2 regions of the Larkinella harenae genome follow, and region 1 is predicted to be linked to the other one. Evidence: riboswitches for the same ligand, from Rfam matches in the RefSeq annotation. Region 1 holds a riboswitch; the other holds the start of a gene.
What was found. Region 1 has a riboswitch for S-adenosylmethionine ahead of ACYVH9_RS12215 (O-acetylhomoserine aminocarboxypropyltransferase/cysteine synthase family protein). Riboswitches for the same ligand answer to the same signal wherever they lie in the genome.
Positions count from the first base shown of each region.

Region 2: it holds a riboswitch for S-adenosylmethionine, as region 1 does, so the genes downstream of both, metH (methionine synthase) here and ACYVH9_RS12215 (O-acetylhomoserine aminocarboxypropyltransferase/cysteine synthase family protein) in region 1, are expected to answer to the same signal.

Region 1 is NZ_BAAGWE010000002.1:200,591-207,640, forward strand. It holds gene ACYVH9_RS12210 (homoserine O-acetyltransferase family protein) at 1-651, opposite strand, end outside; gene ACYVH9_RS12215 (O-acetylhomoserine aminocarboxypropyltransferase/cysteine synthase family protein) at 753-2,057, opposite strand; SAM riboswitch class I at 2,304-2,422, opposite strand; gene ACYVH9_RS12220 (Gfo/Idh/MocA family protein) at 2,662-4,140, opposite strand; gene ACYVH9_RS12225 (DciA family protein) at 4,468-4,794, shown strand; gene ACYVH9_RS12230 (polysaccharide deacetylase family protein) at 5,252-6,046, opposite strand; gene ACYVH9_RS12235 (glycosyltransferase family 2 protein) at 6,037-7,017, opposite strand.
Region 2 is NZ_BAAGWE010000001.1:1,526,257-1,533,306, reverse strand. It holds gene metH (methionine synthase) at 1-2,015, opposite strand, end outside; SAM riboswitch class I at 2,180-2,286, opposite strand; gene ACYVH9_RS06175 (SxtJ family membrane protein) at 2,369-2,731, opposite strand; gene ACYVH9_RS06170 (carbamoyltransferase family protein) at 2,742-4,604, opposite strand; gene ACYVH9_RS06165 (Ppx/GppA phosphatase family protein) at 4,775-5,662, shown strand; gene ACYVH9_RS06160 (GNAT family N-acetyltransferase) at 5,696-6,649, shown strand; gene ACYVH9_RS06155 (lipopolysaccharide biosynthesis protein) at 6,653-7,050, opposite strand, start outside.

The DNA.
Region 1 (7,050 bases):
AGTAAACCCGTACGTATCGTAATTGCGGTACGACAATAACGCTACGGCCCGAGCAGCCTTCATTCCGTTCCGGCCCGCATCGTCGCGGTTTTCCAGCCAGGTCGGGTCAGCACAGATGGCCATCCGTTGGGATTCGTTGAAGGCAATTCCCCAAGGCGACATCACGGCATTGCTCGCAATCAGAATCAGGTTCTGGATAAGACCGGGTTGCTGAATGGCCCATTCCAGCGCCTGCTGCCCGCCCAATGATCCGCCAATGCAGGTCTGGATTTGTTCAATACCCAGCTCCTGCCGCAGTAAATCCAGTGCCTTGACAATATCGTGAATGGTTACCTGCGGAAAGTCGTGGTAAAAAGGCTTCCCCGTAACCGGGCTGATAGACAAAGGCCCGGTTGAACCGTAACAGGAACCCAGCACATTGGCACAGATAATAAAATAGTTTGCCGGATCATAAAATTTCCCCGGTCCGACCATACCCGCCCACCAGTCACCCGGGTCGGCATTACCCGTTAATGCGTGGCAAATCCATACAACATTGGAACGATTACGATTCAGCGTTCCACGGGTCGTATACACCAACCGCAAGCCCGGCAAAGCCGCGCCCGACTCAACGGGGAAGGTATATTTATAGTCAAAAACCTTGGTTTCCAATCGAAAAAAGAATTGTCGGTTTCCGGTTTATCGTTTTTGGCATCACTCCCAAAGCAAGCTGACCCGCCGAAAACCATAAACCGGAAACCGTAAGCTACATATTATGCGTTAATGGCGGCAAAAGCCTGCTCCAGATCCGCTTTGATGTCGTCGAGGTGTTCGGTACCCACTGACAAACGCAATTGACCCGGCACGACCCCGGCACTGGCCTGTTCCACATCACTCAACTGCTGGTGCGTAGTGGCTGCTGGGTGAATAATCAGCGTCTTCGAATCGCCCACATTGGCCAGGTGGCTGATCATCTTCAGGCTATCGATAAACCGATCGGCGGCTTCCTTGCCCGCTTTCAACTTAAACGTCAACACGCCACCGAAGCCTCGTTTGAGGTATTTCTTGGCCAACTCATGGTACGGACTGCTCTCCAGACCCGGATAGTAAACCTTTTCGACCTGCTCATGCTGCTCCAGCCACTGCGCAAGAGCCAGGGCATTCTGAACCGTGCGGTCGACCCGCAGCGACAAGGTTTCGATTCCCTGCAAAAACAGGAACGAGTTAAAGGGACTCAAGGCCGGACCCCAGTCGCGCAGCCCTTCAACCCGGGCCCGGATGATAAACTGAATGTTGCCAAACGGTCCGCCGATGCCAAATACATCGTTAAAAACCAGACCGTGATACCCTTCCGCCGGTTCAGTAAACTGCGGGAATTTTCCATTTCCCCAGTTGTAATTACCGCTGTCGACAATGACTCCCCCAATGCTGGTGCCGTGGCCGCCAATCCATTTTGTAGCCGACTCCACTACCACGGCTGCGCCGTGTTCGATGGGCCGAAACAGGTAGCCACCGGCCCCAAACGTATTGTCAACGATCAACGGTAGGTCGTACTTCTGCGCCAGAGCCGCAAACGCTTCGAAGTCCGGCACGTTAAACTCCGGATTCCCGATGGTCTCCAGATAAATGGCCTTCGTTTTATCGTCGATCCGTTTTTCAAAGCTTTCTATTTTATCCCCATCGGCAAAACGAGCTTCGATCCCCAGCCGCTTAAAGGAAACTTTAAACTGGTTATAAGTTCCCCCGTAGAGGTAAGAGGTGGTTACAAAATTGTCTCCAGCGCTCAGGATATTGTTCAAAGCCACAAACTGGGCTGCCTGTCCGGAAGCTACCGCCAAAGCCGCTACCCCGCCTTCCAGTGCCGCCACCCGCTTTTCCAACACATCGGTGGTGGGGTTCATGATCCGGGTGTAAATATTACCAAACTGCTGTAGAGCAAACAGTTTGGCCCCATGATCGGCGTTATCAAACACGTAGGAAGACGTTTGATAAATGGGAACAGCTCTCGATTTGGTGGTGGGATCAGGCTCTTGTCCTGCGTGCAATTGCAGCGTCTCAAAATGCAATGATGCTGACATGATGAATTAATTTAGTTATGGATTTTTGGAACGAAAGGAAGGCTAAAAGGAAAAAATCGCGCCGACACGCTGACTCACCGGCAACCTGGTTGCTGCGCATGAGTGACCTAAACGGTGCGCTCGGAAAGAATTGATCATTCAGCCCGTAGCCGGCATCCTCTCCCGGTTGTCGGTTTGCGTAGAGTGTGTAAAATAAGTTGCCCGCCCCGGGGCATACAACAACGAAAGTTAATCATGTGTCTGTTCGATTTATATTTCCTATCGAAGCCGCCGGAGCGATTTCGTAGGCGGGATGTAGCACCTTGCCGCGCGGCAGGTTGCCAGAGGTTCACCGAGCCCGGTCTCTTGCCTCTTCTTTATAAATCAAGCGCAACGGGAATGTTGCAGCAAAGATTCGCGTGTTCCGAATCTGAGTGGAAACTTGATTTGAGCCGCAAGTATAGCGAACGAAGGCCGTTGCTGCAAATTTTTTAGCCGATACTGCAAACAATAGCATTGCCTTTAAATGCCGAAAACCTTCTATTTCAGCGCTAAAAGGCACTGAAATAGAAGGTTTTCGGTCAATAAGCCACCTCAAAAAATACGCAACGGTGGCTACTTAGCCTTAGATCGAGAGCTTCCAGCCATCCCGGTACTGCCGCGACACAAACTGGTTAGCCTCGTCAAAGTTGGTAATCTTCATGTTCTTACCATCCCACATCAGGCGCTGACGACCGGGATAAGTAAAGCCTTTCCCGTCGGCTTTCGGTGTACGGAGCATATAACTGCGAATAGCCAGGTTGCCCATCAGAACCGACTCGGTCAGCGGTCCGGCAAAGTCGAACGACGACGTCAATGCTTTGTGTTCTTTGCTATTGAAGCCGGCTTTGCAGGCTTCAGTCCACAGGATCTGGTGACCATTTTCCGGCCAGGGTTTTCCGTCGGCAGGTTTCGGCTTTGCGGGCGCTTCTACTTTCTTGCCGTCTTTGGTATACAGCTTCGGATCATCCCCGTACATACCGCAGGCAATCAGCCCCTTATCACCGATCATGAACATACCGTTTTCACCGCCTTCGGGGTAGGCCTCACCGGCGGGCAGAAAATCCGGCCGGAACGGACGAATACCACCGTCGGACCAAACCATTTTCACGTCTGATTTATTCTTCGCTGAAGCCGGGAATTTCAATTCGACGTGGGAAGCTGGCGGACAACCTTCGGGGTTGTATTCCGGCGTCCAGTCTTTCAGGAACACCGCGCTGATGCTGGTTTCCACTTCGGTGGGGTAGCCCAGCCCCAGAACCCGGAACGGAATATCCATGATGTGACAGCCAATGTCACCGAGCGCTCCTGCGCCAAAGTTCCACCAGCCGCGCCATTTGAACGGGTGATAGGCGGGCGTATAGCCTACTTTTTGGGCGGGTCCTAACCACAGGTCCCAATCCAGGTCGGCAGATGGTTCGCCGGCGGGTTGTGGCACCGGAATCCCCTGCGGCCATACGGGGCGGTTGGTCCAAATCTGGATTTCGTGCACTTTTCCGATCAATCCTTTATCAAACCACTCCACCATCGTTTTCTGCTGCGGGTTCGATGAGCCCTGGTTTCCCATCTGGGTCACCACTTTGTATTTCCGGGCGGCTTCGGTCAGCAGCCGTGCTTCGTGGATGTTGTGGGTCAACGGTTTTTGTACATAAACGTGCTTGCCCCGTTGCATGGCGGCCAGCGCCACCACGGCGTGCGTGTGATCGGCGGTTGAAACCGTCACGGCATCGATGGTGTTGCCTTCTTTTTCGAGCATCTCACGAAAATCCTTGTATCGTTTGGCTTTTTCGTGCTTTGCAAAATTCTCTTTTACGCGAGGAAGCCCCCAGTCTACGTCACACAGCGCAACAACGTTGTTAGCTCCGTTGTTGAAGGAATTATTAATATCGCTGGATCCTTTACCACCAAAGCCTACTGCGGCCAGGTTCAGTTTATCGCTCGGTGCAATGAAACCTTTCCCGCCCAGAACGTGGCGCGGCACGATAAAGAAGCTACCAGCGGCCAGGGCTCCGGCCTGAATAAATTTGCGACGCGATGTCTGCGACGGTTTTTCTGGAGATTGCATAAATCAGATAAGGACTATGGGTAAATCAATACAAATAAAGTTCAAAATAGGGAAGTTCTACCGGAAAAAACGAATGCTTGGCCCAGCATTTCACGTTTTTTAATTTCCATCCGGGCTGGCAGCGTTTTTTTGCCGGCCCAGGATGCCTCTGTGACGCAAAAATCAACCTGAGCTTCAGTCGATTTACTTAGAAAGCATCCTATATATACCGTTTACTAAACGGTTTTCGCATTCTGAATCGCGCAAGATTGGATCGAAATTTTTTCCGGGAACGGTTTGTCTTTCCGTCAGGTCGTTCGTTACCTTTGTGTCAAGACACCTTCGTATATGGCCCAGTATTATCGCTTTGACAAAGAAAACGCTTCCCGTCGTGCCGGAGCCGTTGCGCTGAAGGATGCCATCGGCCATATGCTGAAGTCGTATCAACTCCAGACCCGGTTTAACGAAACCTACCTCGAAGCGTTCTGGGAAAAAATGATGGGCAAAGCAATTGCCTCCCGTACCAACCGGCTTTACGTCCGGGACCGCGTCCTGCACATCGAAATCAATTCGGCTCCGCTCCGTAGCGAGCTGGTCATTGCCAAACAGAAGATGATTCAGCTTATCAACCGCGAAATGGGCACCGATGTAGTTGAAGACGTTATTTTCATCTGATTTTCTACCGGTTGCCACCACAGTTGCCATTGCAAACGTAGCCAGATCAAGACACAGCCAACGGCCTTAACGCGGTACGGAACAACAAAATCACTCTCGGATCGCGGGCGGAAATAAATTGGAGGGCGACAGCGACGCAAACACAATCATAGCGCAATCCAGCGTTTGCGGTTGGCGTTTTCTTCACCTTCCAGATAATACCAGACGCCCACCGCCAGCATAACGGCATTGATCAAATTCCAGAAAAATACACCAACTCCAATCGGCAGCGACTAAAAATGCCCCATCAGCCAGGCAAACATCGGGCTGTAAACCGTAGATACTCTTGTTTAACAGCAGGTTATGGATCGACTTTGAGAACATCAGGTAGTTATTGATGGAGCCCAGCCAGTACGGCCCCGTTACAGTAACGATAGACAACGTCACCAAACGCGGTATCGTAAGCCTCTGTAAAATCTCATGAAGAAACCGTTAAATAGGCGTCGGCGAATTGATTCATGGTCCCGTACTCGCCGTGTTCCGCCAGAAAATGCAGCAATTTATCGAGACGGTCGAGCAGACGCTGGTGAGAATAACGCCGGATGTAAACCGGAATCCGGTGGTAAGCCGACAAATCGGTAAACTCCCAGGGATGAACGTAGAGATTCAGAAAGCCATCGGTGCGCAGGGTGCGCAGGCACAACCGCTGGTAAATGTCCAATGGAAAATTTTTCATGCTCAGCCAGAACAGGGGCAGCCGTAGCCGGGGTGTTACCGAGGCAGGAATGTGCAGAATACCTCCGCTGACAAACGGTTTTCGCGGTTTTCGCAAGTGGTTGTACCGCCCGGGCAGAAACGTGGGGTGCAACGATGAATTATACCGATAGCCAGCCTGAAAAAGATCATTTTCGTCCACCTCACCCATCCGGGCCCGGCGAAAACCGACGATGGGTTGGCCGGTGATCGACTCCAGCGTTCGGCGCGATTTTAGCAAATCGGCGGGCTCAAAAGTCGCATGGTAATAACCGTGCGAAGCGATTTCGTGGGTCTGCGCCAGTTTGCGGACCAAAGCGGCTTCGTGAAAGGCATAATTGGCGGTGGTAAACAAGGTAGCCCGGATGTTATGAACCGCCAGCAATTCTGCCAATAGCTGCGTACCCCGCGTCGAAACGATAAGTTGTTCGTTCAGCGACAGGTTATGGCCATAGTCGAGGGCCGTATCGAACTCTTCAACATCGACTGTAAACAGAATCTGACGATTGATCAGCTCCATGTCTTAACGCTATTAATTTTATCGGCCAAATTTGACTCCTGAATCAAATACGTTGGCCGGTGTTTTACTTCCTGAAACGCCTTCCCGAGGTACATGCCATTGATTCCCACCATAATAAATCGAATACCGCCAACCGGGGCAATCATGAGCACACTGGTGGTCCAGCCCGAAACCGTATTGATGGTGAAATATTTTTCGCAGAGCACCTCGAACCCAAACAGTACGGCAAACAAAAACACGCTAAATTCAAGCAGCACCGACAGGTACAACGGTTTGGTCGTAAACGACGTAATGCCCATCATGGCCAGGTTGATTATTTTCCGGAACGAATACTTGCTTTTTCCGGCATAACGCTGAGCTGGCTGGTAGTCGACTCGCCCCTGTCGTAACCCCATCCAGCGGATCATACCGCGCCAGAACAAACCGGTTTCCGTGTATTGTTCCAGGCTTTCTACGACTTTCCGATCAAGCAATCGAAAATCGGTGGCCCCGTCTTCCAGCTTCACGGCGGCCACCCGGCGGATAAACTGATTAAACCAGCGGGATATTGTCCGGTTTAACAGGGGCAATGCTGGGTCGGTTTCTCGAATAGCGCCCCCCCCATCGCAGCCTTCCTGCCATTGCTCAACCAGCGCCGGAATCAGTTCGGGCGGATGTTGCGAATCAGCATCGAGGCAAATTACGCAGCTGCCGGTTGCATGATCAAGCCCCGCCCACAAAGCTGCCTGATGGTCAAAATTCCGGGAAAGCGACAGGTCACGAAGGGTGGAATAGAACGTGCTCAACTGCGGCAAAACGTAGCACGTATTCTCGCTGCTGCCGTCGTCAACAATCAGGATTTCGCAGTCCTCATACGGACTCAATGCGCTTTCCAGACGATTCACTAAAACCGGTAAATTCTCTTCTTTATTGTAAGCCGGAACGACAATACTGATTTTGCCAGTATGGGGGTTCATTAATACAGTCGGCATCTTATCTTTGTGTTCCTAGAGATGGTAGCGCAC
Region 2 (7,050 bases), on a different contig from region 1:
GGCCCTTCGATCACCTCAATCGGGCGCTCAAATTGCTGCCGGGCCTCTTCTGTATCCTGGTCAATATAATCCGTAATGCCGCGAACCAGCGCGTGTTTCAGCCGTTCGGCCACCGGTTCCAGCCGCCAGCTTTCGTCCTGCACCACGGCTTTCCCCTTGGCCTTCACGGTTTCGGCAAATTCGACCAGTCGCTCTGTCGCGTCGGGTCGGCGGTTCAGGATCACGTCTTCGCAATATTCCAGCAAGTCTTTTGGAATATCATCATAAACCGCCAGCTGTCCGGCGTTGACGATTCCCATATCCATTCCGGCCTTGATGGCGTAATACAGAAACACCGAGTGCATGGCTTCGCGCACCACTTCGTTGCCCCGAAACGAAAACGAAATATTAGACACGCCCCCGCTTACCTTCGCCAGCGGCAGATTTTCCTTGATCCAACGCGTGGCATTGATGAAATCAACGGCGTAATTATTATGCTCTTCAATACCGGTTGCAACCGTCAGGATGTTCGGATCGAAAATGATATCCTGCGCCGAAAAACCCACTCTATCAACCAGAATCCGGTAAGCGCGTTCGCAGATTTCGATCCGGCGTTCGTAGTTATCGGCCTGGCCGGTTTCATCAAACGCCATCACCACGGCTGCGGCTCCGTAACGTTTAATCAGTTTGGCCCGTTCAATAAACGCTTCCTCGCCTTCTTTCAGCGAAATCGAGTTTACGATGGCTTTTCCCTGCACGCATTTCAGCCCCGCTTCGATGACTTCCCACTTCGAAGAATCGATCATGATGGGCACGCGAGCAATGTCCGGTTCCGACGCAATCAGGTTCAGAAAGGTGGTCATTACCTCCACCGAATCCAGCATCCCTTCGTCCATGTTGACGTCGATCACCTGCGCCCCGTTTTCCACCTGCTGGCGGGCCACGGTCAGGGCTGCGTCATAATCCCCGGCTTTGATCAACCGTGCAAACGCCTTCGAACCGGTTACGTTGGTCCGTTCGCCCACGTTCACAAAGTTGGTTACTTCCGTGATTTTCAACGGCTCCAGCCCGCTCAGTTTCTGGTACGGTTCGGGTTGCGGTTTCGGGCGGGGTTTGTATTTGGCCACGGCCTGGGCGATGGCCCGGATGTGATCCGGCGTCGACCCGCAGCAACCGCCCACAATATTGACAAAACCGTCCTGAACGAAGCTTTCGATCTGGGCCGCCATCTCATCCGGCGACTGATCGTATTCGCCCATTTCGTTGGGCAAACCGGCATTCGGGTACGCCGAGGTAAAAAACGGCGACTCTTTGGCGAGCGTCTGCACGTACGGGCGCAGCAGTTCGGCCCCCATTGCGCAGTTCAACCCGATGCTCAGCAGCGGCAGGTGCGATACCGAGTACAGAAACGCTTCCGTCGTCTGGCCCGACAACGTCCGGCCCGATGCGTCGGTGATGGTTCCCGAAACCATGATTGGCAGCGGCTGCTGGCCTTTGTCCGAGAAGTATTTATCAATGGCAAACAGCGCGGCTTTGGCGTTGAGCGTATCCGTGATGGTTTCGATCAGCAGCAGGTCGGCCCCGCCTTCGACCAGACCGGCCACCTGCGTATAAAAGGCTTCCACCAACTGATCGAAGGTAATGGCCCGGTAGCCGGGGTTGTTCACGTCGGGCGACATGGAGGCCAGTCGCGTGGTGGGTCCCATCGCACCGGCCACAAACCGGGGCTTGTCGGGCGTCAGGCGGGTCACTTCTTGGGCTACCTCTTTCGCAATTTTTGCCGACTGGTAATTGAGTTCGTAAACCAGCTCTTCCATGTAGTAGTCGGCCATGGCTACCCACGTACCGCTGAAGGTATTGGTTTCGATGATATCCGATCCGGCTTCCAGATACTGGCGGTGGATTTCCTTGATAATGTGCGGCTGTGTAATCGACAACAGATCGTTGTTGCCCTTCAGTTCGTGCGGCCAATCGGCAAACCGCGCTCCGCGGTAATCTTCTTCGCCCAACTTATAGCGTTGAATCATAGTACCCATCGCCCCATCGAGTATCAGGATACGCTGTTGAAGAAGGTCAGTTATTTTTTCCAAGTTCGTGAATTGGTTATAGCTATTGGTCACAGGTCATTCACCGGTGGTAACAGAAATAAATGGCAAAGGCAATTCAATAGCTTATCGAAAGGAAGCGGGATGCAGCTTTCAACTTATCTGTCCCCGTCAGCGGGGCGGAATTTGGCACCTTTTTCAGGGGGTTGAATGGTTGCCAAGACTTCATTGGGTCCAATCCCTCCGTCTTTCTCGATAAGCATTGTACAAAAATAAGAAAAGTGCCGGTTTTTGCCAAACCGGTTTGCTTACGTCGACAACGGACCGATTCCCGAAAAAATTCCCTACCAAGGGTGTTCCAAATCCGCTTTTCCGTAGGTGTGATTGCGCTGATGATACAGCGACGGTGTTTTCGGTCGTTTGATCGAGAGCGGATTCGCATGCGTCAACCGGTAGAGCCAGGCAATGGGTACCAAAACCGCCCCGAACAAAATCGTCAGTACGATTCGGCTGTTGATAAAGCCCAGTACGTCGGCGAGTCGGAACCACAGCCACGCAATACCGTTGCCGGCCGCCGGAACCAACACGCTGAGCAGCCCCACGGCCACCGCGGCATACAGCCAGTTGTCGGCGTTAAATACGAAATGCAGCACGAGTAATCCCGTTACGATCACCAGCTGCGCTTTTGTACAATCCCGAGAAGTCATTGTCGTCTTATCAGTCTAGTGTAAATTCCGCTTTCCATTCCGTTTTTTCGGGCCACACGGGCTGCTGTTTTTTGTCAAACAGAAAATTTCCAACCACCAGGAAATCCATCTCTGTACGCATGAAACAACGGTACGCATCCTCCGGTGTATTGACAATGGGTTCGCCCCGCACATTGAAACTGGTGTTGACCAAAACACCGTAGCCCGTCTGCTTTTTAAATGCATCGATCAGTTGCCAATACCGGGGATTGGTTTCCGGGTGAACGGTTTGAATTCGGGCCGAGAAATCACTGTGTGTAATGGCGGGTAAATCGGAGCGCTGGTGATACAGTTTATCCCGCAACGAGAGCTGCGCATAATCCACGGGCAACGGTTTTCGGCGGTTTTCACGCACCGGATGCACCAGCAGCATGTACGGCGAAAAACCGTTGTATTCAAAATACTCCGCACAATCATCGGCCAGCACTGAGGGCGCAAACGGCCGGAACGACTCGCGGAACTTGATTTTCAGGTTCAGCTTTTTCTGCATCTCCGCGCTACGCGGGTCGCCCAGAATACTACGGTTGCCCAACGCCCGGGGACCAAATTCCATGCGCCCCTGTACCCAGCCCACCACGGCTTCACTCGCCAGCAAACCGGCAGTTTTGTCGCACAATTCGCCAAAATCGTCGTAACGACGGTACATCGCTTTGTACTTTTTGGCCATCAGCTCCACATCCAGCTCCGAGAACGTCGGCCCCAGGTACGACCCATGCAGGGCATCAAACGCATCATCGGTGGTCCGTTGTTGGTCAAAGTAAATATGGTAAGCCGCCAGAGCCGCCCCCACCGCGCCACCCGCATCCCCGGCTGCCGGTTGAATGAAAATGTTCCTGAAAATACCGGCTTTTTGCAATTTTCCATTCGCCACGCAGTTGAGCGCCACGCCCCCCGCCAGCACCAAATTTTCGGTGCCAGTCAGCCGCTGGGCTTCGTGGGCCATTTTCAAAACCACCTCTTCCGTCACCCGCTGAATCGCCAGCGCCAGGTTGCCATGCTCAGGCCCAAGTTCGTCTTCGGGTTGTCGTTTGCCCATGCCGAACAGGGTTTCCCATTTTTTCTCGTGAACCATGCGCAAACCCGTTGCGTAATCAAAATAGGTCTGATCGAGCCAGATCGAGCCGTCGTCTTTGAGCTCAATTAGCTTGGTTTTGATCAGATCGACATACCGATCCACATCGGGGGCACAAGGATCGCCATACGGCGCCAGTCCCATCAGCTTGTATTCGCCGGAATTAACGCGAAAGCCCAGGAAATACGTAAAAGCCGAATAGAGCAGACCGATTGAGTGCGGGAAATGCTGCTCCTTCAAAACCGTTATTCGACTGCCCTCGCCCAACCCAATAGACGCCGTAGCCCACTCGCCCACACCGTCGATGGTGAGAATCGCGGCTTTTTCAAAGGGAGAAGGGTAAAAGGCACTGGCCGCGTGGGATAAATGATGCTCAGGGAATAGCAGCCGGACCGGTTTTCGGGCATTGTACCCCAGCTTTTTGAGTTCATTGCGCAGCAGGCGTTTCAGGAATAGCTTGTCTTTCAACCAGACGGGCATGGCCGTCAGAAACGACCGCAAACCACGCGGAGCGAAGGCATAATAGGTTTCCAGCAACCGTTCAAATTTGAGCAGCGGTTTGTCGTAGAAAACAATCGCATCCAGTTGATTCAGGGTGACTCCGCCATACTGGAGGCAAAACCGCACCGCATTCGCCGGAAAACTGGCATCGTGCTTCTTTCGGCTAAATCGCTCCTCCTGCGCAGCCGCCACAATCCGACCGTTTTCGATCAAAGCCGCAGCTGAATCGTGGTAAAAAGCTGAGATTCCTAAGATTGTCATGCAAACGGGATGCGATCAGATCCATTTGCGGCAAAGGTAACCAGACAATTTCTCTTTTCAGTGCGACTTTTTACCCTTTCCCGTACTATAGAAATGACCGCCGATTGCGTCTACGGACCGTAAATTGAGTATATTTGGGCGTTTCTGTACTAACTTTTCCTTACGTCACATTGAAAATTGCTGCAATCGACATTGGCTCTAACGCGGCTCGGCTTCAGATCTCGACGGTTCTGAACGTCGACGGCGGAGTTAGTTTCAAGCGCGTTGAATACGTTCGCTTTCCCCTCCGACTCGGTCACGATGTATTCAATTTCGGGGAGATTACCCCGGAGAGTGAGGTACGCACCAATAAACTGATGCAGGTGTACAAACTCCTGATGGAGCTTCACGAGGTGGAAGATTACATGGCCTGCGCAACTTCGGCTATGCGGGAAGCCGTCAACGGCCATAAAGTTGCCACGCGCATCAAAGAGCTGACCGGCATCGAAATCCACATCATTGACGGACAGAAAGAAGCCGAACTGATCAACAACGTTGTGGTTCAGGCTCTCGACGACCGGCAGTTTCTGCACATCGATGTGGGCGGAGGTAGTACCGAACTCAACCTGTACCGGAACCGGCAAAAAATCACCTCGAAATCATTCAAGATTGGCTCTGTTCGCTTGCTGGAGGGTAAAGAGACCCGGGGAGCCTGGCGAAAAATGCAGGATTGGGTGGAAGAAAACGTGCAAAAATCCGAGGAGCTGGTGGCCGTTGGGACGGGTGGAAACATCAACAAAATCTTCAACCTCGTCTCCAAAATATCAGACACCACCACGCTGGCCGAAATTGAGCGCATGCGGAATTTTATTTCGGAGTATAGCCTCGAAGACCGGATTAACAAACTACGCCTGAATGCCGACCGTGCCGACGTCATCGTTCCGGCCGCTGACATCTACATTTCGGTGATGAAATGGGCGGGTGCCGACACGATTATTGTGCCTGACCTCGGCCTCAAAGACGGTATTATTCAGCTGGTGCACGAACGCTGGAAAAAACACCAGCAAAAGAAGAAATAGGCCGGGGCACAGTACTCTCCGGTTATTGACACGTTGCCACGCCCTGTGTACACCCTCCTGCACCTCAAAAACCCGCTTTCGGAACAGTTTCCCCGGTTTTATCACCGTGGCTTTCTGTTTTCTCAGGCTCGTCACCTGCTTAATCAACCCTGCCGACCGCTTCATTATTTGGCCCTCATTCATCCGGAGACCAGCCTGGCCGATGCACATTGCGCCTTTTACGTCCGCAACGACTGGGCCGTGAGTCCCTGTGCAGCCTCCTTCGGCTCGGTCGAATTTTCAGACAAGGTATCCGATGAAGACCTGCATCAATTGGTTGATCAACTGATTATTCATAGTAAAAAATTACTAGTTACTGGACTTCGTATAGTAACTTATCCGGATTGCTACGCACCAGATCGGGCCAGCAGAATTCATAAAATTTTTCAAACCGCGGGCTTCGCCGTAGCCTATGAAGAACTGAATCAACACATCAGCGTTGACAACCGTTCCTTTTCGGAGCGGCTTCAGGACGCCGAACGCCGACGGCTTCAGAAATGCCAGCGAGCGGGGTTTTCAGCGCAGATTTGGGAGCAGCCCGACGTTGCCGTTCTGGCAGACTTCGTTCAAAAGGCGCGCATCCGGAAAAACCGTCCACTATCTATGCAGAGCAAAGAGCTTGCCAATTTGCTGCAAACGTTTGGCGATGTTTGCACGGTTTTTACGGTTCGGGATGGAGAAAAACTCATCGCAGCCTGTGTCGGTATTCGGGTTTCGGACGATATTCTTTACTATTTCCTACCTGCCGACCACGAAGATTATCAACAGTTTAGCCCTTCGGTGTTGTTGATTGAATCCATGTATGCTTACTGCCAGGAGCAGCAAATTGCTTTGCTCGATCTGGGCATTTCAACCAGCGGAGGAGTGCGCAATGAAGGACTCATTCGTTTTAAACGCCATCTGGGCGCCCTTGAATCGTCGAAGTTTGTGTACGAGATGCGGTTTTGATTACTAGCCCCGCAACGTCCGAATGCGGCCCCAGAGTGCGCTGACCAAACCGTTGACATCCTCCGAAACCCGCAACCACAAAACAAGTCCGGCGAACAAACCGGCCAGCACCAGCGACCGAAACGCAATGCTAAGCAGCGTTAGCCAAAACGACCCGCCCCATTCCGGAAGCAAAAAGGAGGCTCCATACACCAATCCCAATACCACAACGGCTTTGACACCCGAAAACGTAAAGGGGAGAATTCGAAACAACAACCAAACGATGGTTACTTTGCTCAGGGCAAAAACCAGCGTTGTGAGCGTGGTTGCAAACGCGGCTCCGTTGATGCCGTAGCGCGGAATAAAGTACGAATTAGCGCCAATGGCCAGGCACGCCATCACAATCATCAGGTAGGTCGCAT